Regions from separate parts of the Peribacillus sp. TE19612 genome, predicted to be linked through region 2. Evidence: a T-box and tRNA genes for the amino acid it is inferred to sense, from the RefSeq annotation. Region 2 holds a T-box; the other holds one or more tRNA genes.
What was found. The T-box of region 2 lies ahead of pheS (phenylalanine--tRNA ligase subunit alpha). A T-box ahead of a tRNA ligase gene usually reads a tRNA of that ligase, here a tRNA-Phe.
Positions count from the first base shown of each region.

Region 1: it encodes a tRNA-Phe, which carries the amino acid that the T-box ahead of pheS (phenylalanine--tRNA ligase subunit alpha) is inferred to sense. The anticodon was not compared.

Region 1 covers NZ_JBWCCL010000013.1:74-9,974, reverse strand. The annotation lists gene ACZ9AO_RS20685 (o-succinylbenzoate--CoA ligase) at 1-862, opposite strand, end outside; gene menB (1,4-dihydroxy-2-naphthoyl-CoA synthase) at 949-1,761, opposite strand; gene menH (2-succinyl-6-hydroxy-2,4-cyclohexadiene-1-carboxylate synthase) at 1,769-2,590, opposite strand; gene menD (2-succinyl-5-enolpyruvyl-6-hydroxy-3-cyclohexene-1-carboxylic-acid synthase) at 2,587-4,338, opposite strand; gene ACZ9AO_RS20665 (isochorismate synthase) at 4,331-5,740, opposite strand; gene ACZ9AO_RS20660 (1,4-dihydroxy-2-naphthoate polyprenyltransferase) at 6,040-6,960, shown strand; gene ACZ9AO_RS20655 (TraR/DksA C4-type zinc finger protein) at 7,107-7,856, shown strand; tRNA gene ACZ9AO_RS20650 (tRNA-Glu) at 7,898-7,969, opposite strand; tRNA gene ACZ9AO_RS20645 (tRNA-Ser) at 7,973-8,063, opposite strand; tRNA gene ACZ9AO_RS20640 (tRNA-Asn) at 8,065-8,139, opposite strand; tRNA gene ACZ9AO_RS20635 (tRNA-Ile) at 8,152-8,228, opposite strand; tRNA gene ACZ9AO_RS20630 (tRNA-Gly) at 8,234-8,307, opposite strand; tRNA gene ACZ9AO_RS20625 (tRNA-His) at 8,312-8,387, opposite strand; tRNA gene ACZ9AO_RS20620 (tRNA-Phe) at 8,405-8,480, opposite strand; tRNA gene ACZ9AO_RS20615 (tRNA-Asp) at 8,504-8,579, opposite strand; tRNA gene ACZ9AO_RS20610 (tRNA-Met) at 8,586-8,659, opposite strand; tRNA gene ACZ9AO_RS20605 (tRNA-Ser) at 8,763-8,855, opposite strand; tRNA gene ACZ9AO_RS20600 (tRNA-Ile) at 8,876-8,952, opposite strand; tRNA gene ACZ9AO_RS20595 (tRNA-Met) at 8,963-9,039, opposite strand; tRNA gene ACZ9AO_RS20590 (tRNA-Ala) at 9,068-9,143, opposite strand; tRNA gene ACZ9AO_RS20585 (tRNA-Pro) at 9,161-9,237, opposite strand; tRNA gene ACZ9AO_RS20580 (tRNA-Arg) at 9,249-9,325, opposite strand; tRNA gene ACZ9AO_RS20575 (tRNA-Leu) at 9,336-9,424, opposite strand; tRNA gene ACZ9AO_RS20570 (tRNA-Gly) at 9,437-9,511, opposite strand; tRNA gene ACZ9AO_RS20565 (tRNA-Leu) at 9,520-9,601, opposite strand; tRNA gene ACZ9AO_RS20560 (tRNA-Lys) at 9,609-9,684, opposite strand; tRNA gene ACZ9AO_RS20555 (tRNA-Thr) at 9,707-9,782, opposite strand; tRNA gene ACZ9AO_RS20550 (tRNA-Val) at 9,793-9,868, opposite strand; partial or broken rRNA gene rrf (5S ribosomal RNA) at 9,880-9,901, opposite strand, start outside.
Region 2 covers NZ_JBWCCL010000002.1:66,020-75,920, reverse strand. The annotation lists gene pheT (phenylalanine--tRNA ligase subunit beta) at 1-1,013, opposite strand, end outside; gene pheS (phenylalanine--tRNA ligase subunit alpha) at 1,042-2,082, opposite strand; T-box leader at 2,141-2,383, opposite strand; gene ACZ9AO_RS03690 (TrmH family RNA methyltransferase) at 2,428-3,186, opposite strand; gene sspI (small acid-soluble spore protein SspI) at 3,309-3,518, shown strand; gene ACZ9AO_RS03680 (hypothetical protein) at 3,535-3,918, opposite strand; gene ACZ9AO_RS03675 (YflT domain-containing protein) at 4,275-5,075, opposite strand; gene ACZ9AO_RS03670 (YsnF/AvaK domain-containing protein) at 5,238-6,173, opposite strand; gene ACZ9AO_RS03665 ((Fe-S)-binding protein) at 6,428-7,753, opposite strand; gene glcD (glycolate oxidase subunit GlcD) at 7,750-9,162, opposite strand; gene ACZ9AO_RS03655 (PucR family transcriptional regulator) at 9,280-9,901, opposite strand, start outside.

The DNA of each region.
Region 1 (9,901 bases), on a different contig from region 2:
CGGGAATCCCTTTCTCCTTACATACCTCAAGCAAATGGACGGGTGCAGGGCCGCCGCCCAACAGGAAACAGCGGAAGGTTTTTGGATAGCTTGTTTCCTTCATATCCTGCACCATCCTATTCAGCATCGCGGTCACGACCGAAATGATCGTCACGCCATTTTCCTGGATGCTCCGGTTTGCTTCCCGTTCATCGAAACGTTCCGCCAAAACGACTTTCATGCCATAAATCACATTTTTCATCAAGATGGATAAACCGCTAATATGAAAGATCGGAACCGCACAATACCAAGAATCCTCTTCATGCAATCCAAGGTTCAGAACAGACCCAACGGCACTCCACCAATGGTTGCTGAATGTTTGGATGACCCCTTTTGGATTTCCTGTCGTACCAGATGTATACATGATCGTAGCGGTATCCTCAAGGTAAAACTCTTGAAGTATCCCTGCTGTGCCTTCATCCGGCAATTCTTCCATTAAGTGAAGCTTCAAATCTGGGAGTATCTCACCAATATCAGCTAGTTTGCCAGAGAAGGACCCTTCCGAAACCAGATAGGCAGTTTTGCTGTCCTCGATCTGCCAGGACAGCTCTTTTGCCGTTAGCTTATTATTCAGCATCACAATCTTCACACCGAGATGAAATAGTGCATGGATAACGACAACACCATCAATATGGTTACGGAGCAAAACCGCGCATGAATCGCCAGCGCCCAGACCAATGCTTGAAAGCCTTCCAGCCATCTTCTCCGATAAAGTATACAGTTCAAGAAAGCTATACGTATGACCTTCAAACTCAATTGCCGGGCGATCCGGTGAAAGATGCGCCCGATTTTTCAGCCAGTTCGGCAACTTTTCTTCTGCCATTGCTGCTTCCCCTCTTCCTTTTTGATATAGAAAACAGCCCGGCGATTTTTCGCCAAGCTGTCAGTCTCATCGATTCACGCGTTTCATTAAGGGAAACGAGGGAATTGCCCAAAGTCCGGAGTGCGTTTTTCTTTGAATGCATCGCGGCCTTCTTTTGCTTCTTCTGTTGTATAGTATAAAAGTGTAGCGTCACCAGCCAATTGCTGAAGACCTGCAAGGCCATCCGTATCAGCGTTCATTGCCGCTTTCAAGAAACGAAGTGCAGTCGGGCTCTTCTCAAGCATTTCTTCACACCATTTAACCGTTTCCGCTTCTAATTGGTCTAAAGGCACGACCGTGTTGACCAATCCCATATCCAATGCTTCCTGTGCATTGTATTGACGGCATAGGTACCAGATTTCACGCGCCTTTTTATGACCCACGATACGTGCAAGGTAGCCAGAACCATAACCAGCATCAAAGCTTCCTACATTTGGTCCAGTTTGTCCGAAAATTGCATTGTCAGCAGCAATCGTCAAGTCACATACCACGTTCAAGACATTACCTCCGCCAATTGCATATCCTGCCACCATGGCTACGACTGGTTTTGGAATGACGCGGATCAAACGTTGCAAATCAAGAACATTTAGACGCGGAATGTTATCTTCACCCACATATCCGCCATTTCCGCGTACTTTTTGGTCTCCGCCTGAACAGAATGCTTTGCCGCCTACACCTGTTAAAATAATGACACCAATGCTGGAATCATCACGCGCCCTTGCGAATGCATCAATCATTTCAGCAGTCGTTTTTGGCGTGAATGCATTATGTACATGCGGTCGATTGATGGACACTTTCGCAATCCCGTTATATTTTTCATACAAAATCTCATCATATTCACGTATTGTTTCCCATTGAATCGTCACCTTAATTCCTCCTTCTATTTCGCTTTAAAAACTCACTTATTATTTTACCAAACTTTTCTCCAACTTCCACATGAATCGCATGTCCCGCATCATTTATTATTTTCCATTCGGCGCGCTTCAGCTTTTTTTTCATCGAGTCCGCTATTCGACAAAACTTATGGTCAAGTTCACCGGTTACAAGGAGCACCGGGAAATCAAGGTTTTGCAGTTGTTCCCAGTAAGAAGCCTGGCTGCCGGTCCCCATGCCTAGAAGGCTATTGGAAAGGCCGGCAGGGTCATTTGCCAGCCGCTGCTCCCGAATGGCCGATCTGGTTTTGGCCGACAACCGTTTTTGGCTTTCAAACAGGGGGATGTTTTCCCATTGATCCACAAACGCTTCCATGCCATTTGCAAGAATCCGTTCGGCAAGCTTCCGATCATTTCCCCTTCGGATTTCCCGTTCCTCTTCTGTTAAAAGACCTGGTGAAGCACTCTCCAGTATCAATGTATCAACATATTCAGGATACAAACAGGCAAATCCCAATCCGAGCCTTCCGCCCATCGAGTATCCAAGGATATGGGCTTTCGGGAAATGTAACACATCCAAAATATACTTGATATCCTTAGCCACATTTTCCAGCTCATACCTTCGATGATCGGCTGGTGACGCAGACATGCCATGTCCGATGATGTCGACCATGATCAGCGTATACCTGTCACTCAGTAGCGGGATGAGAAATTTCCATGTATCCCGATTTCCCGTAAATCCATGCAATAGTACAAGAGGATCCCCATTTCCCGTTATTTCAACAGCATAATTGACATCCTTGCTGACAATATTCATGATATTTCCCTGTCTAACACCATTTTTATTTCCTGGGAAACAAAGCTCCACAAATTTCGATGCTTTTGTAGATTGGACTCTCTTTCTGTCGGTACTTCGATGATTTTCAGACCTTGAATTTCGAACGACTCTGTAAATACCTTCTCGAACTCATCCCAATTTTGCACCTTGTTGTATTTACCGCCATAAAGCTGGGCAGTATGTGAAAAATCAAGCCCATGAGGCGTGCCGAATAGCGTTTCGAAATGTTCTCTCTCATTCGCCTGTGGCAAGAAGGAAAAAATGCCGCCGCCATCATTATTAACCAGCAAAATCGTGATATTTTGTTTTTGAAGTTTTGCTGCAAGCAAGCCATTCATATCATGGAAAAAGCTTAAATCCCCGATTGCCAGCACTGTATTTTTCGATACCGTGCTCACGCCAAGTGCAGTGGAAACGACACCATCGATGCCATTCGCCCCGCGATTGGCAATGGTTTGGATTCCTTTTTCATTATTCAAAAAGAAAGTATCCAAATCACGTATAGGCATACTATTCCCGACAAATAACGTCGACTCCAATGGCATCATATCAGCAAGCAAGGCGAACAGCTTACCTTCGCCTAACTCCGCTTCATCCCTGACGGAGGCTAAGGCATCCTTCGTCGCTCCGTTGACGGTTTGCCATAAGCGAAGCCATTCATCATCAGGGGAAGAAGTAATACCTTCAGCTATTCGCAGACAAAAATCTTTCTCTTCGCTGTAAATCATATTCGTTGCCAAACCGGCTGGTTCGCGCCAGCCTGCTCCGCCATCGACGACCAAAGTAATCGCCTGTTTTTGTTTTTTCATGAATAACAATAACGGTTTAGAAACAGGCATTGCCCCGAATCGCAAGATCACTTCCGGCCTGAACGCCGCTTTTGCCGTTTCATCGCGCAGAAACGTATCGTACGCATCAATGATGACGGCTTTATCATGACTTCCGCTCCTTAACTGTGAAAGGGGATCAGCCAGTACCGGAAAAGCAAGTTTTTTGGCTAATGCGACAATGGCTTCCTTCATCTCTGGATGCGGTAATTCGCCACATACAATGATACCTTGCTTAGCTTTTGACAATGTAGTTGCAACCGCTTCTAATTGTGATGCGGACAATGACCGTTCTCCACTGTCAATCAACACTGCAGGCTTCCATTTATTTTGCCGGTACTCCTTTGCTTGGTCCAGGTCCGGAATCAATGGTTCTCGAAGCGGGAAATTCAAATGTACAGGCCCTGCCGGTTCAGCTGCCGCTGTAGCCACTGCCCTTGCACCGACCGTTCTCGCATACCGCATCATCCCATCCGTGCTTTCAGGAAGTGCCATTTCGACAAACCATTTTACATGTCTCCCGTAGAGGTGTATTTGATCGATCGCCTGCGGGGCTCCAACATCACGCAATTCATGCGGACGGTCAGCGGTAAGTACAATAAGCGGCACTCTTGAATAGAAAGCCTCGATGACGGCTGGATAATAGTTTGCAGCGGCTGTACCGGACGTACAAAGAAGTCCGACAGGTTCTTTTAAGGCCTTAGCCAAACCAAGGGCAAAAAAAGCAGCCGAACGCTCATCCACATTAATATGAATTTCGATATCAGGATGTTCCACTAGCAGCAAAGCCAGGGGCGTGGATCGTGAACCTGGGCTCACCACCACATGCTTCACCTCATTTTGTGCCAGCTCATCGACGAATGAAGCAGCATACGCTGTCAATGCATCTCGGTCATTCATTAAGATTTCCTCCTAAAGCACTTAACATCGGATTGAATTTAATCCCCGTTTCCCGGAATTCACTTTCGGGTGTCGATTCTTCCACTACTCCGCATCCGGCAAAGAGCGATGCCTCATTGTTCTGTATCAGGGCAGAACGTATCCCTACAGCGAATTCCCCGTTCCCATACGTATCCACCCAGCCTAAAGGACCCGCATAAAACCCGCGTTCCAGACCTTCCAATTCCCGAATTCTGACAACAGCCTTTTCTTTTGGAAGTCCTCCCATGGCAGGTGTGGGGTGGAGGTTCTCGACGAATTCAAAAATCGTGACACCTTCCTTGGATATACCGCGAACCGGTGTGTACAAATGCTGGATATGACGGTTTTTCATAAGTGTGGGTCCGGCCGGGACCATCACCTTTTCGCATACAGAATCAAAAGCATTGGATATCATTGACACGACATATTGATGCTCTTGTAAATTCTTTTGGTCATGAAGCAATTCTTCACCAAGACAAACATCTTCTTGCTCATCTTTCCCTCGCCGCATCGATCCGGCAAGGCAGGTAGAAAAAACTTCATTTCCCTGTTTCTTAATCAAACGTTCGGGAGTGGCACCGACAAAACAGTCACCACCAGCCTCCAAACTGAAAATATAACTCAATGGCTGCTCAGCAATCAATTGTTCAAGCACTTTCCCTGAATCGATGGAACGTTCAAAACCAAGTCGAAGCTCCCTTGCCAAAACAATCTTGTCGAGATCTGTCGTCTTGATTTCCTGAACAGCCTCTGCGACCGTCCTCTTCCATTCCTCAGGTTCGACCTCCCTCTGCATAACAAGGGAATTTGCACCCAATCCATTGCCATCCAAGCTTTCGAAGAGGAAAGCTTCCCGTTCATTTATCATATCTATGAAGAGTTTTTCTGAATCATCAGGCGAACAAAGTAAGTTTGTCGTTAAGTAAGCTTGTTTCCCCACTATTGAAAGCATGAAGGCAGGTATATAAAACAGGTTGTCCCCGAACTGATTCCAAAGGAGCGTACTGTCATTTTCATAATCAAAAGAAAAGCCCCCAAACAGTAAAGGACCTGTCGCTTCTACATCGGTCACTCCTGTTTTGACAGCATCATTCTGCAGTTTGATCCAGCTCTTTTCGACTTCTCTATAACGTTCGGCATTTGATGCCGCTTTGAGTTTCTTAACATTGCCTAAACCGGTGATGGTTATTTCCTTTGCAGGGTCCTCCCAGAAAAAGCGTTCACCCGCATACCGTTCTCTTCCAGCTTGATAAAATGAAAGGGGGTTGTTGCATTTAATCTTCTTAATATGACTGAATAGAACTTGATCATTCAAGTCCTTCGCCTTTTGTATAGCTGAAGCCAGTCCCTGAAACTGTTCAGTTTCCTCTGAGATAGCCAAAAAAATCCCCCCAAATGTACATTTTAAAAGCTATTTAACCTATTTAAAGATACACCTCCCTTGAACCTCATGTCAATAAAACGCCCCTTTACCGAACGATTCCCCCCTGCTTTTTTCCTTATTATATGAATCTTAGCGAATGTAGAGAATTACCCTTGATTTTGGAAATGCATCACCCATGAATTTCAATTATCACCCTTACCCACTTTTCCTGCATTTATTAGGATAACCTTTTGTGCAACATTTCAATATTTGTTATAATTTCGAGAGAACCAATAATGATTTTGAGGAGAGAAATAATGCAAACAGAATACGACGGACTTCCCCTTAAACGGACCTGGAAGATTTGGTGGGAGTTAATTCGTCCACATACACTAACCGCAGCTTTTGTCCCAGTCTTACTTGGAACTGTGATTGCACTTTTGGAAGATGGAGTGAATTGGTTACTATTCGCTGCCATGATGATTGCAAGTATCCTGATTCAAGCTGCAACCAATTTATTCAATGAATACTATGATTTCAAGAGAGGCCTGGATACGGAGGAATCCGTAGGCATCGGTGGAGGGATCGTCCGTCATGGGATGACCCCCAGACTAATCATGAACTTGGCCCTTGGCATGTATGCCATCGCCTTGATCATTGGAATCTATATCTGTGCCGCATCGTCTTGGTGGCTTGCTGCAGTAGGCCTCGTTTGCATGCTTGTCGGCTATCTTTATACAGGCGGTCCCCTGCCCATTTCATATACACCGTTCGGGGAACTTTTTTCTGGATTGTTCATGGGCTTTTTGATAATCCTGATCGCCTTTTTCATTCAAACCGGTGATGTTTCTTCAATAGCCATCTTAATTGCCATTCCAAGTGGGATACTGGTAGGGCTGATCAACTTATCCAATAACCTCCGTGATCATGATGGGGATAAGGCACATGGCCGCAAAACGATGCCAGTCGTGATGGGCAGGAAAAACGCCCTGACATTCATGGCAATCATGTTCGCTTTCTCTTATCTATGGCTTGTTGGACTCGTTCTTACCGGAAGCGTTACGGCTTGGATTCTCCTGGCCTTCCTTAGCATACCGAAGGCCATGGCCGCAATAAAAGGCTTCGTAGGTAAAACACAGCCGATCACGATGGTGCCGGCAATGAAAGCCACTGCCCAAACGAACACCTTCTTTGGCTTACTCATGGCCATTGGATTATTCATCAGCTATCTTATATAATCTCCGGGGACTGAGCCCATCCGCTCAGTCCTTTTTTCTATCTTCCGTTCCATATTGTTTTCCTATACTCCGATTCGGGTAATAGATAATACAACCACCTTACCAATATAAAAAGAGATTTGGACTTTAGAAGGAGTGAATTGGATATGGCAACGAAACAACAAACGCAAAAATTCAAAAAAGAACTGCTTCAGGAAAAAAATGAGCTATGTAATAGAATTCAAAATGATGAACAATCCGTTCTGGATAAAAGCCAGACGGAATCCGTAGGTGAATTATCATCCTATGATAATCATCCTGCTGACCTAGGGACCGAATTATTCGAGATGGAACGGAATCAAGCACTCGATGAGCATGCACAATCCGAAATGGAGAAAATAGATGAAGCTTTGAAAGCCATGGAAGAAGGATCGTATGGCCAATGTAAAACCTGCAATAAGGAAATCCCCATCGAGAGGCTTGAAGCGATCCCAAGCACCCTCTACTGTGTCGAGCATGCCCCAGAACGAACGCTTTCACAAGACAGGCCAGTGGAAGAGGATATACTGATTCCATCCAAGGGTGATCATTTTGAAAATCGTCATGGAATCGAAATGGCGGCTAAAGAAGATAGCTTTGGTGAAGTGGCCAAATTCGGTACATCAGAAACGCCATCTGATTATACCGGCGATCATGACAATTACAATGATCTTTATAAAAACGAGGATGAAACGGATGGATTTCCTGAAGACTATGAAGGATTTGCCGCAAATGATATCGAAGGAAAAACGAGAGTGGATATACCGAACAAAAAGCAAAAGGAATATGAAGATACCCTGAAAGAAGAAAATATAGAATCCCAACTTGGAGACATTCCCTATAAACAAAAAGATGGTTATATCAAGGAAAATAAATGAAAAAAAGAAGCATACATGAATGTATGCTTCCTTTTTTGTTATGACCCGTACGGGATTCGAACCCGTGTTACCGCCGTGAAAGGGCGGTGTCTTAACCGCTTGACCAACGGGCCAACTGGCGGAGAAGGAGGGATTTGAACCCTCGCGCCGCTCGCGCGACCTACACCCTTAGCAGGGGCGCCTCTTCAGCCTCTTGAGTACTTCCCCATGGCTCCGCAGGTAGGACTCGAACCTACGACCGTTCGGTTAACAGCCGAATGCTCTACCACTGAGCTACTGCGGAACAATATGAATATGGTGGGCCTAAATGGACTCGAACCATCGACCTCACGCTTATCAGGCGTGCGCTCTAACCAGCTGAGCTATAGGCCCATATTTGGAGCGGGTGAAGGGAATCGAACCCTCATCATCAGCTTGGAAGGCTGAGGTTTTACCACTAAACTACACCCGCGAAATGGGGCGACTGATGGGAATCGAACCCACGAATGCCTGAACCACAATCAGGTGCGTTAACCACTTCGCCACAATCGCCGTAATTTTGTAAGATATGGTGGCTCAGGACGGAATCGAACCGCCGACACAAGGATTTTCAGTCCTTTGCTCTACCGACTGAGCTACTGAGCCACATATGTATTCAATTTAAATAATGGCGGTCCCGACGGGAATCGAACCCGCGATCTCCTGCGTGACAGGCAGGCATGTTAACCGCTACACCACGGGACCTAATAATTGCGGGGACAGGATTTGAACCTGCGACCTTCGGGTTATGAGCCCGACGAGCTACCGGACTGCTCCACCCCGCGACGGTAATAATGAAACGATTAGCATCAAGCTTTCGTGAATATTGTTTCGTCCGCATCCTTTATGTAAGGTTGTTTTAAAACAACTTGCTGCTTTTAGAAAAAATGGAGGAGGTAGAGGGATTCGAACCCCCGCGGGATTTGACTCCCCTGTCGGTTTTCAAGACCGATCCCTTCAGCCGAACTTGGGTATACCTCCACGGCTTAAAAAAATGAATATGGTGGACCTTGTAGGACTCGAACCTACGACCGGACGGTTATGAGCCGTCTGCTCTAACCAGCTGAGCTAAAGGTCCTTATATTTATTGGTAGCGGCGGAGGGGATCGAACCCCCGACCTCACGGGTATGAACCGTACGCTCTAGCCAGCTGAGCTACACCGCCAATATAATATAAGTTTCTGATTGAAAAATGGTGGAGCCTAGCGGGATCGAACCGCTGACCTCCTGCGTGCAAGGCAGGCGCTCTCCCAGCTGAGCTAAGGCCCCATTCATTAAAAATCACGTGGTCGGGAAGACAGGATTCGAACCTGCGACCCCTTGGTCCCAAACCAAGTGCTCTACCAAGCTGAGCTACTTCCCGCAATAAAAACATGGTGCGCCCGGCGGGAGTCGAACCTACAACCTTCTGATTCGTAGTCAGATGCTCTATCCAATTGAGCTACGGGCGCATATTTATGATGGTGCCGAGGACCGGAATCGAACCGGTACGGTAGTCACCTACCGCAGGATTTTAAGTCCTGTGCGTCTGCCAGTTCCGCCACCCCGGCACATACGAAAAGTGGAGCGGAAGACGGGATTCGAACCCGCGACCCCAACCTTGGCAAGGTTGTATTCTACCACTGAACTACTTCCGCATGAAAGATGCGGGTGAAGGGACTTGAACCCCCACGCCTTGCGGCGCCAGATCCTAAGTCTGGTGCGTCTGCCAATTCCGCCACACCCGCATATAAATGGTGAGCCATGAAGGATTCGAACCTTCGACCCTCTGATTAAAAGTCAGATGCTCTACCAGCTGAGCTAATGGCTCGTGCTTGTACTATCTTAAAAAATGGTGCCGGCAAGAGGACTTGAACCCCCAACCTACTGATTACAAGTCAGTTGCTCTACCAGTTGAGCTACACCGGCAGGTGTAAAATGGTGGAGGATGACGGGATCGAACCGCCGACCCTCTGCTTGTAAGGCAGATGCTCTCCCAGCTGAGCTAATCCTCCATATGAAACCTGCTTGGCGACGTCCTACTCTCA
Region 2 (9,901 bases):
GTCGTATCATTTTTGACTTCGGAATCCGCTCCGCCCATCACACCAGCAATCGCAACAGGCTCACTGCCATTCGTGATCACTAAATGGTCAGGTGTCAAAGTACGTTCCGCTTCATCCAATGTTACTATTTTTTCAGCATCCTTCGCTCTGCGGATGACGATTTCCTTTGAACCAAAGCGGTCATAATCAAAGGCATGGAGCGGTTGGCCGTATTCAAGTAAAATGTAGTTCGTGATATCCACCACATTATTATGAGGTCGGATACCTGCAGACATCAACCTAGTCTGCATCCAAAGCGGTGAGGGTCCGATCTTAACATCCTTGATGATTTTAGCCATGTATATCGGGTTATCTTCTTTCGCTTCCACTTTGACACTGATATAATCAGTTGCTTTTTCAGCTGCCTCTTCTTTCTCGACTACCGGCCATTTCACTTCCCGGCCTAGAATGGCTCCCACTTCGTATGCAACACCAAGCATGCTTAGCGCGTCGGAGCGGTTTGGAGTCAGCCCAAGTTCCAGCACTTCATCACTTAAACCAAGTTCCTCCAATGCATCTTTCCCTACTTCCACATCATTAGGGAAGACGAAGATTCCTGTAGCATAATCCTTGGAAACAAGCTTGGATTCGAAGCCCAATTCTTGAAGCGAGCAAATCATTCCGTGCGATTCTTCTCCGCGAAGTTTCGCTTTCTTGATTTTGAAATTACCTGGAAGGACTGCGCCAACAGTAGCGACTGCGACTTTTTGGCCCTTATCGACATTCGGTGCCCCGCAGATGATCTGAACGGGATTTTCGGCCCCGATATCAACTTGGCATTTATTCAATTTATCCGCATTTGGATGCTGTTCACGTTCTAAGACATGCCCGATGACGACCCCTTTTAGCCCTTCACTTTTCTTTTCCACCCCTTCAACCTCAATGCCGCTTTTCGTGATTTTGTCAGCTAGCTCCGTCGCATTGATGCCTGAAAGGTCAACATAATCTTGTAACCATTTATATGACACAAACATGGTAGGTCCTCCTTTTTAAAATAAAAATTTATGCTTCGTGATGGTTGAATTGTTTTAAGAATCGAACATCATTCGTATAGAAATGACGGATATCGTCCACACCGTACTTCAACATGGCAATCCGTTCCACGCCCATTCCAAATGCGAATCCAGAGTATTTCTTGGAATCGAAGCCAGCCATCTCAAGAACATTCGGATGAACGATCCCAGCGCCAAGCACTTCGATCCAGCCTGTTTTTTTACATACGCTGCAGCCTTTGCCGCTGCAGATTTTACAAGAAATATCCACTTCGACGGAAGGCTCAGTAAATGGGAAGAAACTTGGACGAAGACGGATTTCACGGTCTTGACCGAATACTTTTTTCGCAAATACGTCTAGCGTTCCTTTCAGGTCGCTCATGCTGATGTTCTCATCGATGACCAAGCCTTCAATTTGCTGGAATTGATGGGAGTGTGTCGCATCATCGTTATCCCGGCGATATACTTTTCCTGGGCAAATGATTTTAACAGGGCCTTGACCTTTATGTTTTTCCATCGTTCTGGCTTGAACAGGTGAAGTGTGCGTGCGCATCAGGATTTCATCCGTGATGTAGAAGGAGTCCTGCATATCACGTGCCGGATGGCTTTTTGGCAAGTTAAGTGCCTCGAAGTTGTAGTAGTCGCTCTCGACTTCAGGACCTTCCGCAACCGTATAACCCATCCCGATGAATAAGTCTTCGATTTCCTCCACGATTCGTGTTAATGGGTGAAGATTCCCCTTGTTTACCGGACGTCCTGGAAGTGTGACGTCAATCGTTTCAGTTGCTAGCTTTGCGTTGACTGCCGCGGTTTCAAGCGCTTTTTGTTTCTCCTCGATCTTTGTTGCGATCGCTTCACGTACTTCATTGGCTAGTGCCCCGATTTTCGGGCGTTCTTCGGCAGATAATTTACCCATGCCGCGCAATACCTCAGTGATTGGCCCTTTTTTCCCTAAATAAGCAACACGGACTTCATTCAGTTCTTTTAATTCGGAAGCGGCGGCAACTTTTTGCAACGCTTCTTCCTGCAGTTCTAGTAAACGTTCCTGCATCATGTCTTCCTCCTTTATTTTCCTTTTGTAAAAATGAACACAAAAAAACCCCGATCCCTAAAGGGACGAGGTTTATGTATCGCGGTACCACCCTTATTAGTGCACAAACAAAAAAACTTCTGCACTCACTTCATTAAAAATAACGGCTCTTCACCGGAACATTTTTCGGACATTCTGTCTTCCCAATGCCAACTCGAAAGGTGAATTCACTTAAGCAGTGCCATAAAAATGCTTTCAGTCAAGGCATTTTCTCCCTGGATATGGTTAACTTTAAGCTACTACTCTTTGTCATCGTTGTTTTCATTATAAAATTCTGTTTTATTATATTATAATTCTTCGGCAGTTTCAAATCGATTTTCGTAAATGGTACATTAAAATCCCGGCAGCGATCCCCACATTCAAAGATTCACTTTTTCCGTAGATGGGAATATAGAGGTTTTTAGTCGTTTTCTCCAGTAATTCCTTCGATACTCCTTGGCCTTCATTACCGACCAGCAGGGCAAATCGGGAAGACTTTTCCACTTCTTCAAATGGCGATGCCCCTTCTAATGCCGTGCCATAAACCGGTGTGCCGCTTTGCTTCAGCCCATCGATGATTTCGGATAGGTTCCCTTTAATGACAGGCATATGGAAGAGGCTCCCTTGCGTCGAACGGACCACTTTGGGATTATACAAGTCAGCACACCCTTCCCCAAGGATGACCGCATCGATTCCCGCTGCATCCGCTGTCCTGATCATCGTTCCAATATTCCCAGGATCTTGGACGGCATCGATCAACAATAATTTCTCCGGATTGATGGAAGCCATGCTCGTTGATTTCTGTTCACAAACCGCAGCAATTCCCTGCGGGGCTTCGGTATCGCAAATCGCCTTCATAATATCATTTTTCACATAAATGAGTTCTGTGCCTTCCACCTTAAAATGGGCAGGCATTTCAGTTTCTTCATTGATGATCACTTCCAAGACGATTTCTTCCTTTAAAGCTTCTTCAACTAGGTGAAAACCCTCAACTAAATATTTACCTGTTTTATCTCGTTCTTTTTTCGTCAAAAGTTTTTTCCATTGCTTAACTTGCGGGTTTTTTACGGATTCGATATATTTCAAGGGTAAACGCTCCTTTAACTTCACACTGATTTTCCTATTATAACGCAATTCACATACATATTGCATGCGAGTTTGTGAAATGCTATTAATGTCAGTCATTATGTGTTAGAGGAGGAATAATTATGAATTTAAACTTACGTAATGCGATCATTCAAAATGTATCTGGAAATACGCAAGAGCAGCTGGAAGACACGATTGTCGATGCCATACAAAATGGCGAGGAAAAAATGCTTCCTGGATTGGGAGTATTATTCGAGGTCATCTGGCAAAATTCATCTGAGCAGGAAAAACAGGAAATGATCACTGCCCTCGAAGCAGGATTAAAAAAATAACAGCCTTCAAAGGCTGTTATTTTTTTAATCTCGCTTCGCCAGCCTTCAGTTCTTGGATGGAGACTTCTTCATCAAGCAGTAAGATGAATTTCTTTGCTTTCACTTCTTCAAGCATCGCTTTTGTCTCAGCAAAGGAGTAGCCGTATTTCGTGAAAAAGCTGCGTAAATCTCCAGATCCTTCATCTGTGAAGTAATGGAAGATTTTTAAAAAAAGAGTGTCCTCCTTATCCTGATTGGCGATGATCAGTATATCCGTATGTTCATTTCCAAGCTGCACATAATTTTTTATATCAGCTGCCACTGTCATTTGGGTGCCAGATACGCCTTTTGCTTTTAAGTCTGAAATTGCAGCAAGTAGTTCCGGATTAGAGTCAAAAACACCATATACGTTTTTTTCCATGTTTCTCCCCCTCCTTTTTACTCTACTTAAAATAAAATTCCTTTGTCATTATACCTTGCAGCTTTATCAATAAACAAGCAAATAGTCTATGGAGACGAACAAGGGAACCCTCAGCCTAAAGGGTTTTTATAAAAATAACAGCCTGTAGCAAACTCTGCAGTTTTATTAAAAAACGTTGCAGTTGATTTCAGAATCCGCTCCCTTTCCGCCAACTGTCTGCCAAGCCACATCAAAAAGCGGCTGCGGTGGCTCGGCTAGCCAGTAATTCGGCAGGAGTGCCGCACATTATTCAATCCAATAACGAATACAGAAAAAACAAACAAAAACAGCCTTATGCAGGCTGTTCTTGTTGCGTATTACAGATTGTCGGTATTGATTCGATTTTTGATGTATTCATCTTGTAAGCCTTCCTCTTGCTGTCCGCTGGCTGTCGGGCCCGCGGTCCGATCCAGTGATCCTTGAGCGTCCAGGTTTTTGTCAGCATCGTCTGCAAACGGGTCGCTTGCCAGTGTTCCTTCATGAATCCCTGGTTTTTTCTTCTTGAATTTTTCTGTGGAATTCCCCCAGATTTCCCTTTCTTGAGCTCGCTTCATATCCAGCTCTTCATTTTCATAGATATTGGCGGAATTTCCGTGAAGCTCTTCGCTTCTTCCTGGCTGTGCTTCCATTTCCCTTGTTTGATAGGCATTCGCGGTTGTTTCCGGAAAAAGGTTCGGGTCCGGATTGTTCACCACCCCTGTTTTAAGCGGATTCTCTGCAGGTGCGTCCGTATCCTCGATGCGATTGGAAGTTATGTTCTCTCGTGATGTTGCGGTTTCCGATTCATCTAAAAGAATGAGGAATTTTCCGGCCTCCACTTCATTTATATAAGCGGTTGCTTCACTATCGGCAAGACCTAACTCACCTAGACGGTTCCTTATATCTTTAGAACCCTCGTTCAGGAAAAAGTGTTTCATTTTATCAATGAAGGATTCCTCGTTAGAGTTAGTAACGACTTCGACATCCGGATCATGCTTTTCATTAACGAAATCCAAATCTTCTTTCTTATCAGCCATTACCGTTATTTCCCCTTCATGAACCCCCTTTTCCTTGAGGGATTGTATAGCCTGGATCATTTCTCTTTCCGTATTAAAAACACCATATAACGTTTTTCCCATGCATATTCCTCCTCCTTTTTCCGATATTTCTTCATATGTGTATTTATACCCTGATGGGTGCCAATTAAACAAAAAGGTTTGCCTTCCCTAAGGCTCGAACCTTTAATCAGTCTTTAAAAACCAAAAGGAAACCTGCAGTTTTAAAACTGCAGGCCATTTCCTTCACTCATAGAAGCGGTCGGTTCTACGTTCAGTTGCCTTTTTCTCATTCACGATCGATTCATCTGTACTATCAAGCTGGATATCTTCCTTTTTAAGAGTATCCTGAACTTGTTCCGTTTCTTGTACAGCATGTTTCTTGATGACAATTTCATCGGTGACAACCGGTTTTTTCGAAACTTCCAGTTTTTCTTCAACAACCGGGATTCGTAATGTTTCCCCATCTTCAATGGTTCCGGTTTCCCGATTCGCTTCACGTCCTGAAACCGATCTATGCTCAACTGTCACTTCTTCGTGTTCAACAGGGACATTGATCGTTTTATGCTGTTCATTGACTTCTTTATTAATGACGACTTCTCCTGTCTGAACTCTATCTTTGTCAATGTTCAGCTGTTCTTCCCGAAGTGTAAGTGTCCTTTCATCTTCTGGCAATTCACGGCCTTGTCCGTTGACTCCATAAACATCTTCTTTATTTAAAGCATCGGTTTTTTCCGTGCCATTATATAGTGGGTTGGTGGAGTTGGTATCAAGCCTTGTACCGGCAGTGTCCATTGTTCCGGTCGTGAATTTATCTCTTGCCGTTCCAAGATGGCCTTCACCTTCTTCAACCAGAACCAGGACTTTTCCATTTTCTACATCAAAGACATGTTCAGCCGCATCACTATTCGAAAGGCCTGCATTCGCCAATCTTGTTGAAAGGTCTGCCGTATCTTCCGGCATGAAGAAACGTGCCACCTTGTCCATAAACGATTCGTCGTTAGGAACATTCGTCATTGTGTGAACATCCGTTTCACGTTGATGGTTCGTGAAATCCAGTGTTTCTTCCTTATCTGCGACGACCGTAATATCGTCCCCTTCAAAGCCTTTTGCCTTAAGTGCATTAATTGCTTGGATCACTTCTCCATTTGATTCATATACTCCATATACTGTTTTATTCATTTTACATTCCTCCTTAGGTTTTGTTGTTTCGTTTAGTGGATGCTATATATAAACAATACCCGCCATGTTCCTAAGTAAACGAGGAATCCATATTTCATTTTTGTTATATCATTTACAATTCGTTCTCAGCACAGAACGCATTTTTAATTGAAATCCAAGCTTTACAAGGGTTTCCCCCTTTATAAAAATGTAACATTTAACCAAATCCTGCCATTTCATTTTTTCATAAACTGCTTGTGATCTTTTTTCTTCTATTATAAAGCCACAGCCTTTATTAGCAGGTCCGCGATATGCACCGCTTTTGTGCATTCCCCCAAGTTTTCCCTCTCGATCCCCAATTGCATTTGCAACAGGCAGCCAGGGTTTGCCGTGACAACAATATCTGCCTGTGTCGATTTAGTGTGCTCCATTTTAGAGTCGAGAATGTTCATGGACATCTCTGATTCAACAATATTATATATCCCAGCTGAGCCGCAGCAGCGATCGGCATCCTTCATTTCCCTGAAATCGATTCCTTCTATTGATTGAAGGAGAATTCGCGGAGCCGAGGAGGTGTTCATCACATTCCGTAAGTGACAGGAATCCTGGAAAGTTACGGATTGAGCTGGCAGTTTCAGGCGAACTTTTTCCTGAAAACGCAAATCAACAAGGATCTGGCTGATATCTTTCAACTTATTTTTAAATGAGATTGCACGGTCGTGCCATTCCGGTTCATCTTGGAGCAGATGATCATAATCTATGAGAAAAGCGCCGCAGCCGCCGGCATTCGTAATGATATAATCAACTTCCTCCGTTTCAAAGGCTTCAATATTACGCTTGGCCAGTTGCTTTGCACCTGCTTTTTCACCACTGTGACCATGCAGCGCCCCGCAACAGGCCTGGGATTTCGGAATCACGATTTCACATCCGGCCAGCTGAAGAAGCTTTAGTGTGGCCTTGTTCGTTTCCAAAAACATCGTATCCATCAAGCAGCCGGAAAAGAAAGCCACCTTTTTGAGGGGGGTTCCGATAGCAGGCAGTTCGGTTGGCCGATTTTTCATTTCTGATTTTTTCGGGACTTTCGGCAGCACTTTTTCCATGGCTGCCAAATTATCCGGAAGCATGTTGAGGACTCCCGTTTTACGGGCCATGTATTGAAGGCCTGATTTCTGATAGAAGCCAAGCAAACTTGTCATGGTCTGCATTCGCTCCTGGTGCGGGAATAGTCCACTAAAAACGGCCTTGCGGATCGTTTTTACAGGGAAGCTGTGTTTTTTATTCTGATGGATGATATCCCTTGCTTCTTCAAGAAGATGTCCGTATTTCACACCTGAAGGGCACACAGGTTCACAAGCCCTGCAGCCGAGGCAAAGACTCAACGACCGTTCTACATCCCTATCTGGCTCAATCACGCCATCGGCCACCGCTTTCATAAGTGCAATCCGGCCCCTTGGTGAATGGGATTCCTTCAGCCCCGATTCTATGTATGTCGGGCAATGGGGTAAGCAAAAGCCGCAGCGCATACAATTCAACAATTCATCTTCATTCATTTTTTCCGCGAATTGAATGGCAATGGTTTCCCTTTCCTGAACTGTCGTCATGTAGAAACCACCACCCTTTTCCTGGTTTCCTTGGCAAATACTTTGCCGGGATTCATGATGTTATTGGGATCGAAAGCCTGTTTAATCGCCCTCATGGCATCAATCCCTTCTTTCTTCAGCTTCCATTCAAGATACGGGGCCTTCATCGCTCCTACACCATGTTCACCGGTTATCGTCCCGCCAAGGTCGATAGCCGCGGCAAAAATGTCGGCAAAAGCGAGCTCCACCCTCTCCATTTCCTCATGATCACGAGCATCGGTAATGCATGTCGGATGGAGGTTCCCATCCCCAGCATGACCGAACGTGCAAATGTCCACGTTATGCTTGTCAGCGATCTCATTAATCGCTCTAACCATTTTGGCAATTTCCGAGCGAGGAACGGTGGCATCTTCCAAAATGGTCGTCGGCTTGAGGCGTGCCAATGCGGAAAGTGCTGTCCGTCTTGCCGTTTTCAAGGCGACAGCGTCAGATTCAGTTTCGGCAATTTCCACGGAAACCGCCTTTTCCTCTAGACAGATATCGGCCATTCTTTTCATATCACGTTCCACCACTTCAGGCGGTCCATCCTGTTCAATCAGCAGGACGGCTTCCACATTGGTAGGTAAACCGATTTTCGCAAAGTCCTCAACCACGATCAACGTCGGCCGATCCAGAAATTCCAATGTCACAGGAATGATCTTATTTGAAATGATCTTGGCCACTGACTGGGCTGCAGCATCCAGATCTTGATATAAGGCAAGCATCGTCTTAGTCGTTTCCGGCATTGGAATCAGCTTTAAGGTCGCTTCCGTAACGATGCCCAAGGTCCCTTCCGATCCGACAAAAAGTTTCGTTAAATCATATCCGGCTACATCTTTGGCAAGCTTGCCCCCTGTTCGAATGATGTCCCCATTTGGAAGGACCACTTCAAGCCCGATGACATAATCCCGGGTGACTCCATACTTTAAGCCTCGCAGTCCACCTGAATTCTCATTAATGTTGCCGCCAATCGTGGAGATTTTCATCGAACTTGGATCCGGCGGATAAAACAACCCCTTCTCTTCAACTGCTGAAATCAAGTCCAAAGTGATGAGCCCAGGCTGTACGGTCGCCGTTAAGTTCTCCTCATCTATTTCAAGTAATGAATTCATTCGATTGAATAAAAGGACAAGCCCCCCGTCTGTCGGGCATGTGCCTCCGCTTAAATTCGTCCCAGACCCGCGTGGAACGATCGGAACATTGTATTCGTTGCAAACTTTGACGATGGCTGCGACTTCAGCTGTGCTGCCCGGTTTGATGACAGCATCCGGCATCGCTTGAAACCCAGGCGTTGCATCATATGAATAGACTAGACATTCCACTTTCGAGTCATCGTAATTCTCCTGACCGACGATGGTAAGAAGTAGCTGCTTAACCTGCTTTGTTAACATGTACATCCTCCTCATATAAACATAGGAAATTCGAGATTTTTTATATGATGTAAGTATAAGAAAAAAACACTCGGCCTTCTATGTATGAATATATAGAATTTTGAGCTTTTCATAGAATTAATTTGTATGTTTATCCAATACACTTAATGCTAGATATATCGTGACTAAATCGACTGGTTTCCTAGGATTCAGCCGGGTCAAATCCTCTATGCGCTTGAGCCTGTAATGGAGGGTATTGATATGAATATGGAGGGCTCTAGCGGTCTCTTTTAAAGATAGATCACATGCAAAATACATGGAAAGGGTTTTAAGCAGCTCCTCATTAGGTAGCAACTCCTGAATCGTCCGGGATAAATATTCCTGTCTTGTTTCAGCGGTAACTTCATCAAGCAGGACCTCAAGTTTCAAGTCCTCGTCAAATATGATACCTGATGAAGAAGACGCGATTTTCAAGGAACGTTCCGCTTTAAAAAACGCTGGCCTGAAAGCGGATCCTGATGCACGCGAACTAACTCCTGCACACACTTTATAACCCGAACTCTCTTCCAGCTTTTTTTGCAGTTTACTTAGTTTCATATATTGCTGGTTTTTTGAACCGATGAAATCGGCCATTGAAAGAATGACGAATCGGTTCCTCCCCCAACGTACTGCGATGTCATTGGGATGCTGCTGTCTTATGAATATCTGAAGCGTTCTCCATACATGAGGTTCAATGATTTCCTCCGTCTTGAATTCACCA